One region of the [Clostridium] hylemonae DSM 15053 genome, then DNA from elsewhere that is predicted to be linked to it. Evidence: predicted binding sites of a transcription regulator. Region 1 holds the regulator's gene; the other holds the start of a gene.
What was found. The regulator HrcA, encoded in region 1, represses chaperone genes, less so after heat shock. The targets are predictions, from matches to a motif close to TGTTAGCACTCNNNNNNNNNGAGTGCTAACA.

Region 1 (4,425 bases):
TGCTGTCTTTTCTACAAGGTCGTGTGTCAGCTCGTCGAATTTGGCTCTTGTAAGGTTCATATCAAAATGCTTCGGTCCTTCAGATGTAGCTGTGATGAACGGAAGGTTGATGTTTGTCGTTGTAGCGGAGGACAACTCTTTCTTTGCCTTCTCTGCCGCTTCTTTCAGTCTCTGGAGCGCCATCTTGTCTGTGGACAGGTCAACGCCTTCATTTTTCTTAAATTCTGCCAGCATGTAGTCTGTGATCTTCTGGTCAAAGTCATCGCCGCCGAGTCTGTTATTACCTGCAGTAGACAATACTTCAATGACACCGTCGCCGATCTCAATGATAGATACGTCGAATGTTCCGCCGCCCAGGTCATATACCATGATCTTCTGCTCTTTTTCATTGTCAAGCCCGTAAGCGAGCGCTGCTGCCGTAGGCTCGTTGATGATACGCTTTACATCAAGTCCTGCGATCTTTCCTGCGTCTTTTGTAGCCTGGCGCTGAGCATCGTTGAAGTATGCAGGTACGGTGATGACCGCTTCCGTTACTTTCTCGCCGAGGTAGCCTTCCGCGTCGGCTTTCAGCTTCTGAAGAATCATTGCAGAGATCTCCTGCGGTGAAAACTTCTTGTCGTCGATCGTAACTTTGTAATCAGACCCCATCTCTCTCTTGATAGAAGAGATCGTCTTCTCAGCATTTGTGACTGCCTGACGTTTTGCAGGCTCACCTACAAGACGTTCTCCTGTCTTTGTGAATGCCACGACAGACGGTGTTGTTCTTGCACCTTCTGTATTTGCGATAACTGTCGGCTGTCCGCCTTCCATAACAGCTACACAGCTGTTTGTTGTTCCTAAGTCAATACCAATAATCTTGCCCATGATTTTTTCCTCCTGATTTTTATTTTCAAATTTAGTGTTAGTTTGCTACTTTTACCATACTGTGTCTCACTACAGAGTCACGGTACATATAACCTTTCTGGAATTCCTCCGCGATAATGTTCTCGCCGAGCGCCTCATCATCCACGTGCATCACCGCATTGTGGAAGTCCGGGTTGAACTCCTGGCCTACGGCCTCGATCGGCTTCACCCCTATCTCTTCCAGCGTCGTCATAAGCTGTTTGTAGATCTTATCCATTCCCTGTACAAACGGATTTTCCTTCTCCTCCGCTGCGGCGTCAAGTCCGCGCTCGAAGTTATCCACTACCGGAAGGATCTTTTCTATGATATCTTTCGCTCCTATCTCGTACATCTGTGATTTTTCTTTGTCCGTACGCTTGCGGAAGTTATCAAACTCTGCCATCTGACGGGTGAGTCTGTCCGTCAGTTCCTCGATCTTTTCATCTTTTTTATCTTTCTTTGGCTTCTTGCCAAATTTTTTGATCTTTTTGTCGGCCTTTTCAGCCTCGTCGGAATCCTCGTCCCCGCAGTTATCTTTGGCGTCTTCCGCCTCCTCTGCCGTCTTGCCGTCTGCCTCTGTGGCGCCTTCGGCCTCCTGATCTTCCGGCTGCTCATCCGCTGCTTCGGATGCCGCCTTTTTCGCTTCCTCCACTGCCTCTTTTACCATATCTTCTTTACTTTTGTTTTCCTGATTATTTTCCAAGGGTTCTTCCACCTTTCCTAGTCATTATTATGAAACATCTGGTCCAGCTCGTTCTGCAGCTTTTTCATAGATTTGAGCACATGTTCATAATCCATTCTCTTCGGTCCGATAATACCTATCGTGCCCTTCATCCCTTCGCCTAATTCATAGGTTGCGGTCACAACACTGCAGTCTTTCATCGTCTGTACCGGCGTCTCATCTCCTATATATACCTGAATGCCCGTATTGTCTTCCTGTGACAGTGTCTGGGTCACCAGCTCTGTCAGCTGCTGCTTCTCTTCAAAAGCGCTGATGATCTCCTGTGCGCTCTGCTTGTCGCTGAGCTCCGGATATTTGAAAATGTTCGTGGCGCCGCTTGTGTATATCTGCATCTCATCATCGACCTGGATCACATCCGCGACCGCATCGAGCACATGGCCGATGACCTCGCTGTGTATACCTGCCTGCTCTTTCAGCCTTGCGATCAGTCCCAGGTTGATATCTTCGATGGACATGCCATTGAGCGTCGTATTAAGCAGCATATTGAGCTTCAGCAGATTCTCATTGCTGACCGGCTCTTCCATGTCGATTATCTTATTCTTGATAACATTTCCTCCGAGCACGATAACTGCGATCACCTGCTCTTCGTCTACCTGCGAGAGCTGAAGGAATTTTATTTTATTGCCGCTGTTGAGCGGAGTGGATACCATGGTTGCATAATTCGTGCTGTTGGCCAGCACTTTTGCCGCCTGTTTCAGAAGCTGTTCCATCTTGTCTGCCTTGTCGAGCATCTGCTCCTGCATCTCATTCAGCTCCTGTTCCTTCTCCTCCATCAGCATATCTACATAGAGCCTGTATCCACGGTCTGAAGGAATACGCCCTGCCGATGTATGGGGCTGCAAGATGTATCCCATTTCTTCCAGATCCGACATCTCATTTCTGATCGTGGCAGAGCTGAGATTCAAGTCCGTGTACTTGGAAATGGTTCTGGAGCCGACCGGTTCCCCGGTCTCCAAATAGTTCTGGATGACCGCGTGAAGTATCTTCATCTTACGTTCGTCCAGCCTTTGTTCTGATACCATCTATTCGCCTCCTTTACCGGATTTTCAGCCTGTTAGCACTCTTTTAAACCGAGTGCTAATATCTTCGTTTATTAATGTATCACTATAGATTTTATTTGTCAACACTGTTTATACTTTTTTTATATTGAAACACAAAATATTCAGCGCCGCATAAATCACCTCATAAAGCCTCATTGCCCGGGCGACACAAAAATATCCGGGATAGCTGTCAATTTCTCATCTATCCCGGACTGTCTTTATTTCTATGGCCTATGTACCTGCCGCCTTTTAACTGAGCTCCGCTCTCTCTGCCTCCTCCGGCTTAAAATCATTTTCCAGATCGTAGATATTGTGGCCGGTCGATTCGCTGAGCACTCTTCCTTCCAGAGAATAGCACCGGATAAAACGCTTTCCGTCAACACTTGACCAATGTTCCACATCCCATGTAAGATAGCCGTCCTCGTCTGTCTTCTTCTCCTTCAGATACAGATCGACCTGGCGCCCGTCCTTCATTACATTTATAAGGCCTTTTGTGCCGTCGATCTCAACCTCTTCTTTTTTTACTGAATCATAAATCTTCATATAACATATCCTCCTGATCTTGTTTCGTTCTCATAAAATCATTATACCTGTATTGTCCGTAAAACTCAATGGCGCTTCCACATTTTAAAATTACACTTGACTTTTCTTCTGTACTATTATATTATTGTACTAAATCAATAGTACAATTTGCAATACACATAAAGGAGGCATTTACATGAGTGTTATACTGAGAACGAACCATATCACAAAACGGTACGGCAGCCGCCCTGTAGTCAGTGATCTTTCTATGACGATACATAAAGGTGACATCTACGGGTTTATCGGAAAAAACGGAGCCGGAAAGACTACCCTCATCCGGATGATCACCGGTCTCGCCGCGCCAAGCGACGGAAATATCCTTCTGTTTGGAAAGCCCGACCTTCTCGAAGGCCGCAGGAAGATCGGCACAGTCATCGAATCTCCCGCATTTTATCCCGGCATGACCGCCCGGGAGAATCTGATCGCTCAGTGCAGGCTTCAGGGAGAAGACACCGCCCAGGCGGACGAGATTCTGGCGCTTGTAGGCCTTGACGACACAGGAAAGAAAAAAGCCAAAAACTTTTCTCTCGGAATGCGCCAGCGGCTTGCCATCGCCATCGCCTTAACCGGCAGCCCGGAACTGCTCATCCTCGACGAGCCGACTAACGGACTGGACCCGGAAGGCATAAAGGAGATCCGTGAACTGATCCTTAAGTTAAATAAGGAACGGGAGATCACAGTCCTTATTTCAAGCCACATTCTGGGGGAGTTGTCCAAGTTTGCCACGAGATACGGCATAATACATCAGGGGAAACTGATCGAAGAATTCACAGAGGACGAACTGTGGGAGCGCTGCCACGGCTCTGACCCTCATAAGTCCATGGATCTGGAAGATTATTTCTTAAAAAGAATAGGAGGTATGTAAGATGAGGAACTTGCTTAGAAATGACTTTTATAAATTAGGGAAGGCAAAATATTTCTGGGTATGCCTGATCGTGACCGTCGTGCTCGCCGCCGCTTCGGTCTTCCTGTTGGATTTCACCTACAAGATCGCCGGAGATCAGATGTCCGCACAGATGGAACAGCAGCAGAAAGCGCTGGATGATAACGGGGTAAATATAACGACGGAAGGCGTGCCGGCAAGCTACGATGAACTGAGCGCCTCCGGGCAGCTGCTCTCTTTCTTCGCCGGCAACACGACACTTTTGCTTGCAGTGCTCGTCTCCCTCTTTGTCGGAA
Region 2 (4,425 bases), 1.9 Mb from region 1:
CTGCCGCAACCATAGAACATATAATCACCAATCGCCACATCAGCGGGCAGCTTTACCTCTTTGATGGAATCACAGGCCCTGAAGGCACCACCGCCGTAGGTTGCGGTAAAGCCGGTCAGATCGATCACTCCTTCCTGTGCGTTTATATTGCCTGCCACAGACAGCGTGGCCAGGTTTTTGCAGGCAATGAACATAAAATCACTAATTGCCACATCAGCAGGCAGCTTTACCTCTTTGATGGAATCACAGGCCCCGAAAGCACTCTCGCTGTAGGTTGCGGTAAAGCCGGTCAGGTCGATCACTCCTCCCTGTGCGTTTATATTACCTGCCACAGACAGCGTGGCTAGGCTTTCGCAGCTAGAGAACATATAACCACCAATCGCCACATCAGCGGGCAGCTTTACCTCTTTGATGGAAGTACAGCTCGCGAAGGCACTGCCGCCGTAGGCTGCTGTAAAGCCGGTCAGATCGATCACTCCTTCCTGTGCGTTTATATTGCCTGCCACAGACAGCGTGGCCAGGTTTTTGCAGGCAATGAACATAAAATCACTAATTGCCACGTCAGCGGGCAGCTTTACCTCTTTGATGGAAGTACAGCCCGCGAAGGCATTATAGCCGTAGGCTGCGGTAAAGCCGGTCAGGTCGATCACTCCTCCCCGTGCGTTTATATTGCCTGCCACAGACAGCGTGGCTAGGCTGTTGCAGCCTAAGAACATATAATTACCAATCGCCACATCAGCGGGCAGCTTTACCTCTTTGATGGAAGTACAGTCCTGGAAGGCATCAATGCCGCAGGCCGCAGTAAAACCGGTCAAGTCGATCACGTTGGGTGTAGATGAGTTGCTTCCTACAGACAGCGTAGCAAGGCTTTCGCAGCCTGAGAACATATAGTCAAGAATCGCCACATCAGCGGGCAGCTTTACCTCTTTGATGGAAGTACAGCCCATGAAGGTCCTAGTACCGCTGTAGATTGCGGTAAAGCCGGTCAGGTCGATCACTCCTCCCTGTGCGTTTATATTGCCTGCCACGGACAGCGTGGCAAGGCTTTTACAGCCTGAGAACATAGCGTTAGCAATCGCCACATCAGCGGGCAGCTTTACCTCTTTGATAGAAGTACAGTCCTCGAAGGCCCTATCGCTGTAGGCTGCGGTAAAGCCGGTCAGGTCGATCACTCCGGAGGCGGGTAAGTTGCTTCCCACAGACAGCGTGGCCAGGCTTTTGCAGCCTGAGAACATATAGATAGGAATCGACACATCAGCGGGCAGGCGCACTTTCTCTATACTGCTTTTTTCAAATGCCCTCTCCCCAAACGTACCGGTAAAGTTCCCCAAATCCAGTTCGGCCACTCTCGAGAAGTTTGTTCGGAAATAGTTCCGGTCGTCGGTCGTCCATGTATCTCTATTGGTTTTCCCTGTGATTTTCAGGGTGGTATATTGGGTGCGCGGCTCATTGGTCTGGGCAGAGGCCGCCTCCTCAAAAGAATCGTACCTGTTCAGGTCCACCGTTCCGCTTTGGTCGAACTGCGCGCCGGTCTGCGCTCCGTCCGTCTGCTGTTCAGAGGTTATTATGTCGGGAGCTCCGCTCCCGACATCCGAAGGGGCCCCTTCGGATGCTTTCGTCTGTGTGCTGCTGCCCGTGGGCGCGTCGTCCGCGCCGGTGGCAAACACCGGCGCCGGCGCCAGCGAGAACAGCATCATCACCGCCAGCAACAGTGCCAGTATGCTTTTCTTTGCTTTCTTCATGTGGATTCCTCCTTCGTCAGAACGGATCAAACTGTTTTGATCTGCCGCTTCTCCCACAGGAAATAGGCGTGCCCGTGGGAGAACTGCCAGCGCTTTTCCGTACCCTGTTTGTTAGCTAAGAACAGTATAGCATACCAAAATGCAAACTGGAATAGACGATTAAGTGAGAAAAAAGTTGACACTTTTTCTCATGCTGCTGTGTCTTTTAGGAGCGCGGCTGCGCGGACCGGTGCTTCGAGAGGTACTGGCGGCCTATTACCCCGACGAGGCGCGCAAGGCTGTCCGCAAACACTCCAAAAATCCCCTGAAACGAGTCTGTTCTTGGAAGAAAAACCATCTGCCATCCAGATAATTAAAAAAAATCAAAAATATTAGCACTCAACTGTTGACAGTGCTGATAATTAGTGTTATATATAATATATAGCAAATAAAACAAATGCAACAAAAAGCAAATCACAAATATTCAAGGAGGAATGACCTATGTTACTTGCAAACAGAAGTATTAACAATTTATTTGATGATATGTTTAAAGACCCTTTCTTTTCCCGTCCGTTCGAGAATTCATCTTCACAGATCATGAAGACTGACATTCACGAAAAAGACGGCAGCTATATGATCGAGATGGAACTTCCCGGGTATGCCAAAGAGGACATCAAGGCAGACTTAAAAGACGGTTATCTGACGATCACAGCAAACCGCGATGAGACAAAAGAAGAAAAAGACGCAAAGGGCAACTGCCTGCACAAAGAGCGCTACACCGGAAGCTGCAACAGAAGCTTCTATGTGGGAGACAAGATAACACAGGATGATATCAAAGCATCCTTCCGGGACGGAGTGCTTCTTCTTCAGATCCCGAAAGAAGTGCAGAAAGTTGAAGAACAACCCAAGTTAATAACCATCGAATAATCGGAATAAAGTTCCGTGAATCTCAACAGCCAAAGAGAGGGCGCCCCCTTAAGTCATCACATGACTTTGAGGACACCCTCTCTTTTTCGCTGCCCGCCAGGCTTCCCGCAGCAGTCTGCCTATTCACGTCTGAGCAGATGGATCTGGCCGATAAAGGGCAGTTCCTTTTTTTCACCTCTGCATGCGTATACGATCCCCATGACCGCAAATATAAATAATACAAGTCCAATGAGGTCGAAGATCCATCCAAACCACCAGCCGCTGAAGCTGATCAGAGAATGCAGTCCAAATACCCAGTTGCCTGAAAGCAGATTTATTACCACCGATGTGATGAATAATACGAGTCCCTGATTGGAGTGGAATCTGACGTATTCGGAATTCTTATTGCCGGCAAGCAGCGGTATGAGAACCAGTATGCCAAGATATGACAGCACGCCCACCCCTTTGTTTGAACGTACATCATCCCTGTCAAAATATGTCCCGCCGCCCTGCCTGTTCCCGCTGCCGGGGCCTGTTGTTTTACTGTCCTGCCTGCCATACTCCTGCCGGTATGTATCCTGTCCATATGCGTTCTGTCCGTACGTATCCTGTCCGTACGCGTTCTGTCCGTATGTATCATTTCCGTAAGTGTTTTGTCCGTACGCATCCTGCCCGTACGTGTATTCCTGATGTCCCTGTGCAGGGATCTCTGCACCGCACTGGGGGCAGTATCTTATACCGTCACCGACTTTTGCGCCGCATTTAATACAATAGCCCATGTCTTATCCTCCGTCACTTTATTCTGTAAGTCCCAGTATCTCAGAAAGCACTTCAATAATGATCTCATTGGTACATGACTTTACATATCCCATCATGTGCAGTGAAATCTCATCCTGCTTCTGCGCTTCTGTAAGTTTCTCATTGTGTTTTGTCCCGTCGATCAGCCCAATGAGCTGGGGCGTCAGTTCTTCATATGTCTCTACCGTCGTCTGAGTGACCAGCCTGCGCAGGTCTTCCTTATTTACAGGTACCATCTCATATCCTCCATTCTGTACGCCGATACCGCCGTCTATCCGAGATTGCGCACCTTAAAATCTCTCTGGGCTTCCCGCTGCTGGTCTTTCTTTGCGATATCCTGACGCTTATCATATAACTTCTTTCCTTTGGCAAGGCCGATCTCCACCTTTACGAGACTTCCTTTGAAATACACCTTCAAGGGAACTATGGCAATCCCCTTCTCCTTCGTCTTGCCGAGCATCTTGTTGATCTCCGACTTGTGGAGCAGAAGTTTTCTCACCCTGAGCGGGTCTTTATTAAAGATATTTCCCTTCTCATAAGGACTGATATGCATGCCATAGATGTATACTTCTCCGTTCTCTATCCGGATAAACGATTCTTTTATACTGCATTTGCCCATGCGCAGCGACTTTACTTCCGTCCCGTGCAGGGCTATGCCGGTCTCGTAAGTATCCAGGATAAAATAATCGTGATATGCCTTTTTGTTGTTGGCTATCATCTTCCCGTTACTCTTCGCCATCTCCCATCTCTCCTTCATCTGCAATCTCAAAATCAATCGTCCGCATAAGTCTGTCGGTCCCTATGACGCGGACAGATATATGCTGCCCAAGCTTAAATACCTTGCTTCTATGGACGCCCACCATCTCGTACCGGCTCTCATAATACTCATAATGGTCGTCGGTCATGTTTGTCACATGGACAAGGCCTTCGACTGTATTGGGAAGTTCGATGTACATTCCCCATTTCGTAATACTGGAGATCACTCCGTCAAACACCTCGC

Region 2: LAJLEIBI_RS01580 (Hsp20/alpha crystallin family protein) is a predicted target of HrcA. The motif match lies at 2,112-2,142, and genes of this name have one in related genera.

What each region holds. Positions count from the first base shown of each region.
Region 1 is NZ_CP036524.1:2,249,803-2,254,227, forward strand. Features, by position in the region: gene dnaK (molecular chaperone DnaK) at 1-864, opposite strand, end outside; gene grpE (nucleotide exchange factor GrpE) at 902-1,597, opposite strand; gene hrcA (heat-inducible transcriptional repressor HrcA) at 1,603-2,646, opposite strand; gene LAJLEIBI_RS10445 (hypothetical protein) at 2,914-3,207, opposite strand; gene LAJLEIBI_RS10450 (ABC transporter ATP-binding protein) at 3,383-4,111, shown strand; gene LAJLEIBI_RS10455 (ABC transporter permease) at 4,113-4,425, shown strand, end outside.
Region 2 is NZ_CP036524.1:326,396-330,820, reverse strand. Features, by position in the region: gene LAJLEIBI_RS01585 (leucine-rich repeat protein) at 1-1,742, opposite strand, end outside; gene LAJLEIBI_RS01580 (Hsp20/alpha crystallin family protein) at 2,223-2,648, shown strand; gene LAJLEIBI_RS01575 (magnetosome magnetite crystal formation protein family) at 2,768-3,406, opposite strand; gene LAJLEIBI_RS01570 (hypothetical protein) at 3,425-3,661, opposite strand; gene smpB (SsrA-binding protein SmpB) at 3,697-4,164, opposite strand; gene rnr (ribonuclease R) at 4,151-4,425, opposite strand, start outside.